Regions from separate parts of the Arthrobacter rhamnosi genome, predicted to be linked through region 1. Evidence: riboswitches for the same ligand, from Rfam matches in the RefSeq annotation. Region 1 holds a riboswitch; the other holds the start of a gene.
The links. A riboswitch is a leader RNA that binds a small molecule or an ion and turns the genes downstream of it on or off. The one in region 1 is predicted to bind cyclic di-GMP.

Region 1 (7,323 bases):
CACGAGTGGCTGCAGTGGCTCGTCGATGAGCAGCTGCAGGAGGCACAGCTCGAAGCCACCGGTGCCGGCATGTCCATCGGCGTGGTGCACGACCTCGCGGTCGGAGTGCATCCCAGTGGCGCGGATGCGTGGGCGCTGCAGGACGTGCTCGCCGCCGGCATCAGCGTCGGCGCCCCGCCGGACATGTTCAACCAGCACGGCCAGGACTGGAGCCAGCCGCCGTGGCACCCGGAGCGGCTCGCCGAGTCCGGGTATGCGGCCTTCCGCGACATGCTCCGGAACATCCTCCGCCATGCGGGCGGTATCCGGGTGGACCACATCCTCGGCCTGTTCCGGCTGTGGTGGATCCCCCAGGGTGCCCAGCCCGGGGGAGGAGCCTACGTCTACTACGACCACAAGGCGCTGATCGGCATCCTCGCCCTCGAGGCGGAGCGCGCCGGGGCGATCGTCGTCGGCGAGGACCTCGGCGTGTTCGAACCCGGGGTGCAGGAGTACCTGGCGGAGCGTGGGATCTTCGGCACCTCGATCCTCTGGTTCGAGCAGGACGAGGACGGGCCCCTGCCTCCCGAGTCCTACCGCAAGGGATGCCTGACCACCGTCACGGTGCACGACCTCCCACCGAGTGCGGGCTACCTGGCGGGCGAGCACGTGCTGCTGCGCGAGAAGCTCGGCCTGCTCAGCCGCCCCGTGGAGGAGGAGCAGGCCGAGGACCGCGCCACCCAGGAGAAGTTCCTCGCGCTCCTGCGGCAGCGCGGCCTGCTCGAGGGCGAGGCGCCGGTCGTCCAGGAGACCGTCGAGGCGCTGCACGCCCTCATCGCGCAGACCCCGTCGGTGCTGCTGGGCGTCGCGCTCGCCGACGCCGTCGGGGAGCGCCGCACGCAGAACCAGCCGGGCACCAACGACGAGTACCCGAACTGGCGGATCCCCCTCGCCGACGCCGAGGGGAAGGCCGTCCTCGTCGAGGATCTCGCCGGGAACCAGCGCTTCGCATCGCTCATCGCAGCCCTGGGGATTCCTGCCACGGAGGGCGCCACCGGGCCCATCGCCTGACCGCAACAAGAATCTGGGACCGCACCGGATCGTCCCTTCGTGGTCGGATGGAGGAATGGACAGCCCGGAAGACCAGACGTACGACGTCGTCATCATCGGCGGTGGGCTGTCGGGGCTGAGCGCCGCGCTCGTCCTCGGGCGGGCGCGGCGACGCGTCGCCGTGATCGATGCGGGAACGCCCCGGAACGCTCCGGCGGATGCGGCCTACGGGTTCATCACCAGGGACGGGACCCCGCCCGGGAGCCTCGTCTCGCTCGCGCGCCAGGATCTGGAACCGTACGGGGTGCGGTTCCTCGACGGCTCCGCGGAGCGCGCCGAACAGGCGCCGAGCAGCTGGACCGTCAGTACGGCGGACGGGGTGGCCGTGCAGGGGCGCCAGCTGCTGCTGGCGACGGGCCTCCGCGACGTCCTCCCCGTCCTGCCGGGCGCCCGGGAGGCGTGGGGTCGCGGCCTCCTGCAGTGCCCCTACTGCCACGGCTGGGAGGTCCGCGACCAGGCTCTCGGCGTCCTGGGCTCGGCCCCGACCTCCATCCATCAGGCGCTGCTCGTCCGCCAGTGGTCCGAGGACGTGACCTTCTTCCCCCACCTCCTCGGCGCGCTGTCGGAGGACGACGAGCGACGCCTGCGCAATCGTGGTGTCCGGATCGCGGAGGCGCGCGTCCGGCACCTGGCCCTGGGGCCGGATGACGGCGGGCCGCGTCCGCTGCAGGGCGTCGGCCTCGAGGACGGTTCGCTGGTTCCCTGCTCCGCGATCTTCTGCGAGCCCGGTGCCGATGCGGGCCTGCCCCTGCTGGCCGACCTCGGCTGCGAGATGCGCGACGACGGCTGCGTGTCGACCGACGACATCGGGCGTACCTCCATCGACCGGGTCTGGGCCGTCGGCAATGCCGCGGATCCCGCCGCCCAGCTGGTGCCGGCCGCGGGGGACGCCTACCGGATGGCGGTCGCCATCAACGCCATGCTGGTCGAGGAGGACTGCGAGACCTGCATGGAGGCCGAGGAAGCGGTCAGCGAGGGCGTCTGAGACCCGCCGGGCGGACCGGGGCGCGGACACGGCGAAGGCCCCGGTCGGACCGGGGCCTTCGCGCGACTGCGGCTACCTCGCGACTGCGGCTACCTCGCTGCTGCGACTACCTGTCGAGGTCGGGGCGCGTCTGCCCGTCCTGGCCCTGGAAGGGGGCGTCCTCGGTGAGGAGGGGATCCCCGCCGCTCGGGCCGAGGCCGGCACTTCCCGTGTCCATGGCGGTGACGACCGGCGGAACGTCCAGGGGGAGGTCACCGCTCGCGCCCACGTCCTTGCCCGGGTTCTGGGGTGCTGTGGCGCCGTCGTCCGACGACGATCCGCCCTTCTTCAGCTTGCCCTTCAGGGAGTCCTGCAGCGCCGGTGCCTTGCTCTTGATCGTGTCGGTGGTGGAGCTGACCCTGTCCTGCACCGTGGGGCTGTTCCACACCTTCTGGGCCCTCGTCCGCAGCTGCTCGTAGGCGCCCCGGCCTGCCCGGGTGCCGAGGACGTAGCCAACACCCATGCCCGCCCCGAAAACCAGTCTGTTCTTCACGCTGTTCTCCCTTCGGTGGATTGCCGTGCTTCCGAATCTAGACCACTGCACCAAGGGGGGCGAGGGGCATTTTCGGCGCGCGGCGCCCGGGCTCTCCGGAAGACAGCCGATCGGCCCCTGCTGCTCGACGCGCAGGGCACCTGGGGGAGCAGCGCGTTCAGGAGGAGTAGCGGCCGCCTACCGCAGACGGAAGCGGCCACCGCTCTTCTTCGAGCTGGTGGTCGCCTGCCAGTCCGTGAGGTTGTACACCGCCACCAGGACGCCGCCCATGAGCAGCCAGAAGGCACGGGCCCGGCCCTCCCGAGCCACGCCGGTGAGCAGCGGAGCCAGGGCGTAGAGGGGCGTGCTGCCCAGGTCCGCCGTGCGGTGGGCGCGGAAGCTGATCAGCGGCGCGATGGCGAAGGGCTGGTCGGTGATCGCGTTGACGGCACCCTGGGTGGCACCGAACATCGCGAAGAAAAGCCGTGCCTTACAACTCATGCCGAAGAGCGACGGAAGGGTGAGCATCGACGCGGAGAAGCCGTAGTCGATGAGTCCGTGCTGCCGGGGAGTGATGGGCTTTGTCATGCCGCCAACGCTAGGAACACCGGAACCCTGCCACAACGGATAACCGGCACTCCGCAGCTGTTGACAAGCCCGCGACGGCTCGCCCCGGTGCCCGCGGCTCGTGTCGGCGGCGGAGGCTACTCTGTGCCCGGGACCACGGACGGAGCAGGGGAGGGATCATGCCCGAGGGGGACAGCGTCTTCCGGCTCGCGGCGAGGCTGAGGAAATCCCTCGACGGCCGCACCCTGAAGCGCGGGGACCTCCGTGTCCCCGCCCATGCCACCACCACACTGGACGGCATGCGCGTGACGGAGCATGTGACCCATGGAAAGCACCTGCTGACGCGGTTCGACGGCGGCCTCACCCTCCACACGCACCTGCTGATGCAGGGGTCGTGGACGGTGACGGCCGCAGGACGGACGCTGCCCCGCAGGCTCCTGCCCGATGCCCGCGTGATCCTCGAGGTGGAGGACGGGCCGACGGCGTACGGCCTGGACCTGCCCGTCGTCGACCTGCTGCCCACCCGTGCGGAGGGTGACGTCGTGGGGTACCTCGGCCCGGACCCGCTGCGCGATGACTGGTCCGCGGACGAAGCGGTCCGCAGGCTCGGCCGGGATCCCGCCGTGCGCGTCGCCGCTGCCCTCCTCGACCAGCGCAACGTCGCCGGTTTCGGCAACCTCTGGGTCAACGAGCTCTGCTTCCTCAGGGGCCTCCACCCGGACACGGTCATGGCCGACGTCGACGTCCCCGCCCTGGTGGCACTCGGGGCGCGGTGCCTGCGCTTCTCCGCCACCCGGCCCGGAGCGCACCAGGTCACCACGGGCACCCTCCGCAGGGGTGAGCGGCACTGGGTGGTGGGCCGGGCCGGCAGGCCGTGCCTGCGCTGCGGGACGGCCATACGTGTTCGGGCCGAGGTGCCCGGCGACCCGGGCCGCCGTCGTACCTGGTGGTGTCCGCGCTGCCAGTCCCCGCGCTCCTCCGCCTGACGCTGCGCTCCGTCCCCGTCAGCGGCGTGCTGCGAGGCCCGCCCTGAACGCGTCGGCGGAGGCGGAGGTGCTGTTGATCCGCCAGTCCGCTTCCTTGTTGATGTGGAACCAGACGAGGGCGACGACGTCCTGCTGCGCGGACACATAGCGGAACAGGGTGGTGATCCACTGGGGCTTCGACCCGCCCACCTCGGAGGAAGCCGTCTCCGCGATCATGATCGGAGTGCCGGGGGCGAGCTGCCGCAGCTGCGTGATGCCCTCCCCGAACAGCACCTCGGGTTCCTGCCACGCGCTCCACGACTGCGAGGTGCCCCAGTTGTAGCCGTCCAGCGCCACGACGTCGACGTAGTCCCCGCCCGGGTAGAGCTGATCCAGGGGCGTCGAGCCCCAGTAGGGCACGTTCGGGTTCCAGACCCAGCTGATGTTGGTCGCGCCCGTCGACGCGACGACGTCGTGCACGTGCCGGTAGGCGGCGATGTAGTCGCCCGCGCCATTGCCGTTGACGCCCTCGGCCCACGGATACCAGTTGCCGTTCATCTCGTGCGCGAACCGGAGGTAGACGGGTTGGCCCCACTGGCCGAGCGCCGTACCCCACTCCCGGAGGTAGGTGTCGAAGTCTCCCGCCGCGATGCGGTCGAGGGAGTAGGCGGGCTGCTCCGTGCCGCCGCCCCACGTCCAGGGTTCCCAGGTCAGGAGTGTCTCGGCGCCCCGGGCCCGCACGGCGTCGAGTTCGGCGAGTGGCGCCGCCTGGTTGAAGTCCTTGTAGGACAGCACGATCGAGGGAGCCTCGCCGGCGAGGGCAGCAACCTCGTCCAGTTCACCGCCGGCGGCAGCTCCGCCGTTCGTGCCCACACCGAACCGGATGGTCCTGGTGCCGGGGGGCGCGGGAACAGGGTCGACGACGGTGAACGAGGCACTTGCGACGGCGCTGCCGGCCGTGGCCGTGACGGTCACGGTGCCCGGCGCGGTGGGCATTCCGATCGACACCTGGAACGTGCCCGTGGAGGTCGTCGTCACGGCCACCTTCGCGGTGCCGGCGACGACGGTGCCCTTTGTGCGCTTCGGGAACCCGGCGCCCGTGACGGTGACGGGGGAGCCGGCTTCCCCGGACGTGCTGCTCAGGGTGATCGTCGCTGCGGCCTGAGCGGGGGGTGTCAGTCCGAACGTGAGGACCGCCATCGCTGTGACGAGGAGGAGGAGGCGGTAGGTGGTTCCACGGGCGGAGCCGGCGGATACGCGGGAAGCTGGAAGCATGATCGGCACCTAGGTGTTCGGTAGCCCGGCTGACCGCAGGGGTCCCGTGGCTTTGCGTCCCCGGCTCGCGCCGGGTTTGCCCTTGTCGCCGGGCGGCTGCCCGAGCGGTGCGTCTCCCGCGCGGCGGGAGCCTCCTCCATTGTCCCGAGCGCGCTGCCCCGCGACGGTCTTCTGCGCCTGAAGTATGCCGAAGGATTCGTGCAGGTCTTCCGCAGGCCGTCCCGGCGCCGCGCCGACGGCACGCCGGGCTCCTCGATTCGTGCCCGGTGGCAGGACCGGAAGGGCTGCCGTGCTGGGAATTCCGTGTGTCGTGCACCACAATGGGTCCTGCCACGGTATCGAGGCTCCCGTGGCGGGTCTAGTGAGGGGGACGGATGAATCAGGGACCGGCATTCACGAACACCATCGCCTTGCAGGTGGACGCGTTCACCCCGTCCTTCGAGGCGCAGATCGGCCCTGTGCTCGCCGAGGTGTTCGCCCGCGAGCAGCAGGACCTCCGCCGCGCCGGCCTCCCCCGGGGGGTCGCACGAGTGGGCGACACGCTACCCGACTCCTTCCTGTACGACGCGGGCGGACAGCGGACGCGGCTGAGCGAGGTGCTCGGCGCCGCGGCCGCCATCATCGTGTTCTACCGCGGTTCCTGGTGTCCCTACTGCAGCATCGCGCTGAAGACGTACCAGCGCGAGCTCCGTCCCGTCGTCGAGGCCTTCGGGACCCGACTCATCGCGATCAGTCCGCAGGAGCCGGATTCCGCGGTCCGGGCCGCCCGGGACGACGGGCTCCATTTCGCTCTCTATGCGGACAGGGGCAATGCCCTGGCCGCGCGCCTCGGGATCGTGAGTGTGCCGGGTCCCGATGTGGTGCGGGCGCAGGCAGCCCTGGGCATCGACGTGGCAGGCCTCAATATGGACGGGACCGGCGCCATCCCGTTCCCCACGGTGGTCGTGGCCGACGCCACGGGCACCATCCGCCTCATCGACCCACGGGTGGACTACACGACGCGCACGGAGGCCTGCGACATCATCGACGCCCTCGTGGCACTGTAGCCGCCCCTTCAGGGCCGGATGCCGCCGGAGCGGCCTCCGCGGGGAGCTCCGACGTGATGTCACCGACGGTCGCACCGAGCGAGGCCAGCAGCGGATCCGCATCCGTGAACAGCAGATAATCCCGGGAGCCCGAGCCCATGCCGATACGGCGTCCTGGGATCCGCTCGTCGGCATAGACCGGAAGGACACTGCTGCTGCCCAGTGGCGTGATGGTCCCGGACTCGTATCCCGTGATCTCGCGTGCCGCCTCCGGTTTCACGAGGGACGCCTTGTTCACCGCCAGCAGCGACCGCAGCTTCGCCCAGTCCAGTCGCCGCGTCCCCGGGATGAGCACGAAGACCGTGGTCCCGCCGCTGACCTTGGCCACCATCGTCTTGACGCCGTCGGCACCGGAGAGGCCCTGGGCCGTCGCCGCGTCGTCGAACGTGCCGTGGTCCGTCCTGGGTACCAGGACGACGTCGAGTGCACGGGCCGCGGCATCGCGTTCTGAGGGCAGGGGGCGGGGGCGGGAGAGTCCATGGTGCCCTATGGTAGGGCGCCGGTGCTCGATCGGGCGACGAGGTTCCCGGCAGGCATGCGGGCCGTCTGGACGGCGCCCGTGTCCAGCAGCCCCAGGAGCAGTTCCGCGGCAATCCGACCCTGCAGGCCCGGATTGCGGGCCAGTGCCGTGACGGAGGGTGAGGCCAGCTCGCAGTGCAGGGAGTCGTCCCAACTCACCAGGGCGACGTCGTCCGGGCAGCGCAGGCCCACGGCGCGCATCGCCAGCAGCCCACCCATCGACATCAGGTCGTTCCCGAAGACGAGTGCGGTGATCCCCTCCCCTGCGCGGAGGAGCGCTCCGGCTGCATCACGACCGGAATCGAGCGAATAGTCCGCCTCGTACTG
Region 2 (7,323 bases), on a different contig from region 1:
GGCCCATCTGGATGAGGGTCGCCATGACGCTGAGTGTCTCCAGGGGTTTATCGGAGACGTGCGTGAATAATCCGCGGTCGAGCTTGATCGCACTGAACGGGAATGATGCCAGACGTTGCAGGCTGCTGTACCCGGATCCAAGATCGTCCATCGCGAGGCGGACACCGAGGCCGGCGAGCTTCTGCAGCGCGATCCGTTGCTCCTCCAGCTCCATGAGGTGGGACTCCAGCAGTTCCAGTCCCAGCCCACCTGGTTCGATGTTGTGGGTGCAAAGCAGCCCCTCCACCAGCGCGGGGAGTGTTTGATCGTGCAGGATCTCCGGGGGGAGGTTTACTGCCACGTTAGGGCGGGCACCTCCCCCATCCCAGGCGGCGATCAACCCCAGTGCTTCGTCCAGGACACGGGCGAACAGGATACGTAGGTCACCAGCACTAAGCCGTTGCAGGAAATCGGCAGGGTATGCGGTTCCTCTATCGGGCAGATGTAGTCGCGCCAGGGCCTCGAACTGGGTGATCGACCCGTCCCGAAGGTCCACGATGGGCTGGAAGTGAACCAAAATGTCTCCGCTGCGTACCGCGTGCCGATAGATCTCCGCGCCGGTCTCCTTGAAACCGTGACGATCAGAACGGAGCGCGGGGATCCCTTTGTTGCCGAAGTATCCAGCGTGAGAATGGGCGTGAGTGTGCGCACGGGCACGGGCATGGATCGCGGTCTCCCACCAGGGGTGTCCGTCACTGGTGCGTTTCTTGACCTCGTAGAGGGCTTCATCGGCGCTGCGCAGGAGCGTGCGGCTGTCGGTACCGTCCTGCGGCACTAGGGCTATGCCCAGACTCATCCCGATACGGACGTCCTGACCGTCTAGGATGAAGGGCGCTTCGACGGCCTCATGAAGTCGATCGAGAAGGCGGGAAAGATTTTCGTGCGCAGTGTCCCGCGGAATGTGCCGCAGGATCAGGAGAAATTCATCCCCGCCCATCCGGGCCAGCAGGTCGCCCTCGCGTAAGCGTGAGAGGACCCGGGACGCCCACTGCTGCAGCACCGCATCCCCTGCGGCGTGGCCAAGGGTGTTATTAACAATGCGGAAGTCATCCAGGTCGATCAGGCCGACCGCTACCGTCGTATGTAGGTCGAGCGCCTGTCGGACGACGTCCCCCACAGCACGTTCGGCTGCCGCCCGGTTGGGAAGTCCTGTCACATGATCGTGGAGAGCCTGAGCCTCCAGTTGCTTCAGCAGGGCGACGTCGTTGCTGATATCGCGCTGGACACTGACGAAGTGGGAGACTGCGGCTCCGTTTCCCAGCCGCATGGGGATGATCTTCAGGGCAGTCCAGAATGCTGAGCCGTCTTTGCGGTAATTCAGGATTCGCCCCTCGAATATTTCCCCTGACGCCATCAGGTCCCGCATCCGACGTACGGTGGCACTGTCGGTGCCAGGGCCCTGCAAGATACGACAGTTCCGCCCGTACAGATCAGCAGGTTCGTATCCAGTCATGGCTGTGAAGGAACCAGAAACATGGAGGATTGATTGCGCGGCGTCCGTGATCAGTGCGATGTCCGAGGCCGCTATGTGAGCCCCTGCGAGCACTGTAGCGAATCCCGCATCCCTACTTGCACCTTCATATGGGTCCTCGCGGGAGGTTCCTACCGTCAACAAGGTCATGTTTTCCTTCCATGGAACTGGACCGATGGGTACCAGACCCGCCGCGACTCCGAGCCTATAAGCGCTTTTTCTACCAGCTATGCAAGGACGAGCTTCTTCGTAGGCGGCTTGCCCTCATGCGTTCGCTCGACACCAGCTAAGGCTGCGGAACCCTTCATGGGATCGGTTTGGCATTGAGTTCGAGTTCTGCCTCGACTGCCAGTGCCCGCAACACGCGTTGATCACCTATCCCGAAAGGTCGAGGCTGCTGATCAATGGCGCACAGTGTTCCTACGAGCCAGCCACCCGGCCCGCGCAACGGGCATCCCGCATAGAAGCGGATCTTCGGGTTCCCCACAACCAGCGGGTTGGTGCTGAATCGGGGATCCTTGAGCGTATCCGGAACGATGAGCAGTTCCTCACTCTGGATCGTCACGTTGCAGAACGCATGCTGCCGGTCCACCGTCCGGGCCAGCGGCCCGACGAAGGACCGCAGGAATTGGTGGTCCTCGGTGATCAAAGCGATGCTGGCGGCGCTGACACCGAAGGCTTCCTGGGTGCGCCGGACAATCAGGTCGAACCGCTCTTCATCACCCGTTTCCAGCAGTCCTGAGCGGTCAAGCGACAACAGTCGTTGCCGCTCCATCTCGCGACGGACCAGCGAACCTGGACCCGGACCCACATCTGTGATTCCGGCTTGATACGGCATCACGGCACGCTGGGCGTCGCTCGGTGCTGGTGGCGCCGGCGGCGCAGGATCAACCCTGCGACAAGCAGACCAATAACTAGGATCCCGGCGATGGCCGCGATGATCAGCCCCGCGGTGTTTCCGGTAGTGGCGGGAACGGCGGCCTTACCGGGGCCGGCTTGGGGGAAAGTGACCGTGGCAGAGGCTTCGTGTTCCACTAGACCGCTCTTGAGGGTGAGCCCTGCCGTCCACGGCCCATTGGGAAGTTCCGTGGGGAGGGAGAATGTGACGTTCTGGCTGTCGCCGGGGACAATGGTGGTCGGCGCCTGGACGCTGAACGGGCCCGCTGAAAGCCCCCCGGGACCATTGCTCAGTGTGAGGTCGCCGGTGATATCCAAGGCCCGCCCCCCGGTGTTCGTGACCAGGGCGCTGAGCTCGGGGTTTCCGTTCTGGTTTCGGGACGGCGTGAGTGAAGCGACTGTGAAGTCAGCTGGTGCCCCGTTGCCGGGCCCGACGGAAAGATAAATTCTGATTCCTGCCCTGTTGGCCTGGACGACGCCTCCATCCTGGGTGGTGCTGCGCATTTCGGCCCACACGGCACCGTATTGTTCCCCTTCCGGGGCCTCTGCTGGTACGTCGATGGTGACCATGACGTCGGCGGATTTTCCGGCCTCGAGGGCGACTTCCGGTTCGGCCAGGGTCGTCCAGGTACTGAGCTCATTGCGTACCGAGGAGTCCTCGCCGATGAAGACTCCGGAGTCGATACGCGCCGCACCGGAGTACAGGTGGATCGTCGCGGCGGTATCAGTGGTGTTCTCGACGCGGACCCTGCGGCTGATTTCACTGCCGGGAGCGAGCCGGTCAACGATGTAGGTCCGTGCCCTGGGATCGTTCTGGGTACTGGCGGGGATGTCGAGCAATCGGATACCGAAAGCAGCCCCAGCAGGAGCAGTACTAGCGGGGGTGGGATCGGTGCTGGAAGCGGTATCCGGGGTGGTGATTGCAGGAGGACCCGCCAGGGTCGACGCCGTACCCGGTGCCGCCGGGAGGAGCACCAGCAGGATCATCACGGACACAGTAAGAAGGAAACGCACTACAAGCCTTGTCATAAGAGGAAGGGGTACGACCCGGGGAGGCACCTGCAAACGTCGAGAAAACACGTGAATGCAGGTGCCCCACCTCGGGCTGCTCTTGCTGTTCTGGCTACATCGGTTCCAGTAAATTCCCCGGGCTTACCCGGATAAACCGGACCTACCCGGAGTTGCCGGAACTACAGGACCGAGTGGGTCAGGGTCGCCGTGTAGACGTCGGCCAGTGCGTCGGAGGGGGCGCTCACCTGCAGCGTGGCGTTCCACGCAGCGGTGTTGTTGCCATTGACGCCAGTAGCCGACTGAACAACTCCCGGAACGGAGAGGCTCGCCTGGGTAGTGGCTGTAACGGTGGAGGTTCCGGCCTTAACCGCCACACCCGGTGTGTAGCTCGCACCAGAGGCGGGGATGGTGTCGCCGGTGACCTGGCCGGTGAAGTCGCTCAGACCAACCTGGACACTCCACCCCTCGACGCCCGCGCGATCATCGGTGACAGTAACACCATCGACGGCTGCAGTGACGCTCTGGCCGGGCGTAAGCCCGGTCAGAGCCACAACGGCACCCGGCGCGGAAATAGCGATTGAGCCGGCAGGCACCTCAACGGTGGCGGTCGTCGTAGCAGTGTCGGCGGCCGACGCCGGAAGGGCCAGGGACCCGACGAGGACGGCGGATGCTCCTACAGCGAGGCAGAGACGGGAAACGTTACGCATGGGGTGAGACCTTTGCTGTGAGTGGACGATCAGGAAATGCCGGAGGAAAAAACACGGTCCGTTCGCAGCGAATGTGAGACACGATGCGGCTGGAGCGGACTCCTGCCGGCTCCTCAAAACCTAGCCACACGCCTCCCGCTTTTCACTCTAAACGCGCAGAACCTTCCCAAAACTTTCCACTTGATGTGACTAAAAACATCGACTCTCAAATTGATCTACACTAATATTCGAAAACACCCCGAATGGCTAAGTAAACTAGATTCATATTCTTATTACTTCTCTCATCACCACCGAAGGGGACACGGAGTGTCACTGTCATGGATCCTGGCGGTCGGCCCGGTTGGGATGAGGTGAGTGGCACCTCGCGCGGTGCTGCCACTCGATTTGTCATGGTCACGCTGTGGGCCGTCATGCTCAGCATCTGCGCAGTCAGGCTGGACAGATGTCATGATCTTCTCGGTGCTCAAAAACTTTCCTCATTACCAATCAGGTTCATCTTCACATTCGACAACCTCGCCCGCTCCCCTTCCAGAGGCTTCGGTCACTCCGCTTACGGAGGTGATGCCTCAGTCACGGACGGCGCTACGGATCCGTGAAGGGGGCCTGGCTGTCATTTGGTGCGTCCTGATAAAGTCCTTGGGTAGATGGGTTGTTGCTCATTGATAAGGGCAAACCCGGTGTGAGCCGGGGACGCAAAGCCACGGGACCCACGCGGTTAGCCGGGCTACCGGACAACGAAGGTCTCACGAATGCTCATCGACAACGAGCTGCCCTCCACGCAGGCAACAGCTGTGGTCATTGAAGATGACCTGGATATCCGCAATATCGTGTGCGCTACGCTGCAGCAGGCCGGTTTTGACGTCCAGTCAGCAGCCACAGGGCGCGCCGGCGTCGACATAGTGCGGGATACCACCCCGACAATTGTCACCCTCGATGTGGGTCTTCCCGATATTGACGGCTACGAAGTCCTCCGGCGTATTCGCGATGTCAGCGACTGCTACGTCATCATGCTCACCGCCCGAACCGGTGAATCAGACACCCTCACAGCATTGCAGGGGGGAGCGGATGACTACCTCACCAAGCCCTTCCGCCCACGCGAACTCAGGGCCCGCATCGATACGATGAGGCGCCGGCCCCGCACCGGGACAACCACCTCATTAACCCCTCAAGCCGTCGCCCCCAGCACGCCGGCACCCGCGCTCAAACCTGAACCTGCAACCGGGCCTGCACCTGTGTCTGTCTTTGCGACGAGGACGCAGGCAGTACTACGCCGCGGGGAGCTGGTCCTTGATGGTGAAGCCCGGACTGTGCAAGTCGCCGATCAGGAAGTACCGTTGACCAAGAGCGAGTTCGATTTGCTGTACGAAATGCTGCGCAGCAAGGGGGCGGTCCGGACCAAATTCACGTTGGTGGGCGTGCTCCGGGGTGATGAACATCGGAGCCCCTCCTATGTCAGCGACGCTGACCAACGAACGGTAGAAGTCCATATGGGGAACCTGCGCCGGAAGCTCTCTCACCATCTCGGAGATACTGACCTGATCACGACGGTCCGGGGAGTCGGGTACCGCATTACTCCCCTACCGCGTACCAATGCTGAAACGTCAGGTTCGCCTGCTTCCGCGGATATCTCCTAGCGGATGTAGGTGTCCAGAAGCTCCGTCCTGGTCTCCAATCCACATTGTCGGAGACCGGTAAGGGCCTCAGTGGCGGAAGCCATGTCATTGACTTCGATGAGTCCCTCGAGTTGGGCAGCCAGGTGTGCGAGCCGGGACGCGCCCACCATGATCGAGGTGACTTTCACGCTCAACACAGCCTCCTGCGCCCGCTCCTGATCACGCTGGTGGACAGAATCAGACAAGCGCTGATACTTCCCGTCCCAGGACTGGTTGAAATTCCTGGCAAATTCATGCACCGCTGCCGGACCGTTGAAATCCTCCTCAAGCTCGTACAGCACTCGCTTATCCACCAGCGGTTCCCGCCCCCCGCATGCCGGGAAGGACACAGAGCTAAACAGGGTGGTGATCAGCGGCGGGGTGCTACCTGCATGAGCAGGGTCGGGGTCATTGTTCGCGGAGGAATCATGAGGGGAAGACACTCACAAATGCTATGCGAATCCCCCAATGGACGCTTTTCTTACACACAAGCCTGACTAAACCCTGCGCTTGCCGGTGTTCCTGCGCTACGGGAAAACTGAAGCCGCAGATTATTCGGCGGAGGCGTATTTCACACGCCTACGAAAACACCCCCGGAAGCGGTAGCACGATTCTCGTTCACCTGGCGCGTTGTTCCGAGCCCTCGGTCGATGTCAGGGGAGGGAACATTGACCATAAACGTTGTACCCCGCCCGACCTCACTTCTACAAACGATCTTCCCGCCGTGTCCTTCGACGATCGCCCTGGTGATCGAGAGCCCAAGCCCTGTCCCGGGGATTGTCGAGTCCCGAGCGGATTCCGTCCGAAAAAACCTATCGAATACCCTGGCCGCGTCCTGGGGCGACATCCCCATGCCGGTGTCTTCGACAACCAGTTCGAGCTGTCCGTCCTTCGTGCGCGCTTTCACCACCACCACACCACCATCGGGACTGTATTTGATGGCGTTGGTGAGCAGGTTGTCGAGTACCTGACCCATCCGCAACGGGTCCGCGTGCACCCATAACGGTGCCGGCACCTCGGTCCTGATTGCAATACCGGCAGCGGCGGCCCGAGATGACACCGAGCTAATGACCGAATCCACCAAACCCGCGATGTCCGTTTCCCGGGGATGAACCGTCATCGCAGCCGAGTTCGACAGCAACAGGTCAGACACCAGTTCCGTAAGACGATCCGCGGCCCGGGATGCGGTATCGACGTAATGGGAGGCTGCCTGCAGATCAGTTGCGTCCTGCGCGAGTTCCAGGTTCCCCACGATGGAGGTCAGGGGTGACCGGAGCTCGTGGGACACCGTGGCGATGACCTCATCTTTCGCGGCCACCGTCTCCACCAGACTGGTGACGTCGGTGTAGGCGATAACAGCTCCAGCAGAAGTCCCGGGTCCGGCACTGATGCTGCGCGCAGCCGTGGACAACGCCCGAGCGGTTCTCCCATTACCGACCCAGACATGATAATCCGCGAACGTCTCCCCCCGCATGGCCCGGGCCATAGGGGTCCTATCTTCGGGCAGCAGGAACGTTCGGTCCTGGCCGTACAACACCAAGCCGGG

Region 2: linked by a shared signal. The riboswitch ahead of ACX80I_RS06580 (response regulator transcription factor) and the one ahead of ACX80I_RS11945 (glycoside hydrolase family 26 protein) in region 1 are both predicted to bind cyclic di-GMP.

Annotation. Positions count from the first base shown of each region.
Region 1 covers NZ_JBTNDT010000005.1:186,127-193,449, reverse strand. The annotation lists gene malQ (4-alpha-glucanotransferase) at 1-1,050, shown strand, start outside; gene ACX80I_RS11965 (NAD(P)/FAD-dependent oxidoreductase) at 1,106-2,074, shown strand; gene ACX80I_RS11960 (hypothetical protein) at 2,181-2,606, opposite strand; gene ACX80I_RS11955 (hypothetical protein) at 2,784-3,173, opposite strand; gene ACX80I_RS11950 (DNA-formamidopyrimidine glycosylase family protein) at 3,332-4,138, shown strand; gene ACX80I_RS11945 (glycoside hydrolase family 26 protein) at 4,157-5,392, opposite strand; cyclic di-GMP riboswitch class I at 5,409-5,483, opposite strand; gene ACX80I_RS11940 (peroxiredoxin-like family protein) at 5,767-6,438, shown strand; gene ACX80I_RS11935 (aminoacyl-tRNA deacylase) at 6,413-6,889, opposite strand; gene ACX80I_RS11930 (LacI family DNA-binding transcriptional regulator) at 6,964-7,323, opposite strand, start outside.
Region 2 covers NZ_JBTNDT010000002.1:470,156-477,478, reverse strand. The annotation lists gene ACX80I_RS06600 (putative bifunctional diguanylate cyclase/phosphodiesterase) at 1-1,660, opposite strand, end outside; gene ACX80I_RS06595 (GAF domain-containing protein) at 1,815-2,348, opposite strand; gene ACX80I_RS06590 (hypothetical protein) at 2,348-3,421, opposite strand; gene ACX80I_RS06585 (WxL domain-containing protein) at 3,598-4,125, opposite strand; cyclic di-GMP riboswitch class I at 4,783-4,857, shown strand; gene ACX80I_RS06580 (response regulator transcription factor) at 4,875-5,759, shown strand; gene ACX80I_RS06575 (hypothetical protein) at 5,756-6,079, opposite strand; gene ACX80I_RS06570 (sensor histidine kinase) at 6,349-7,323, opposite strand, start outside.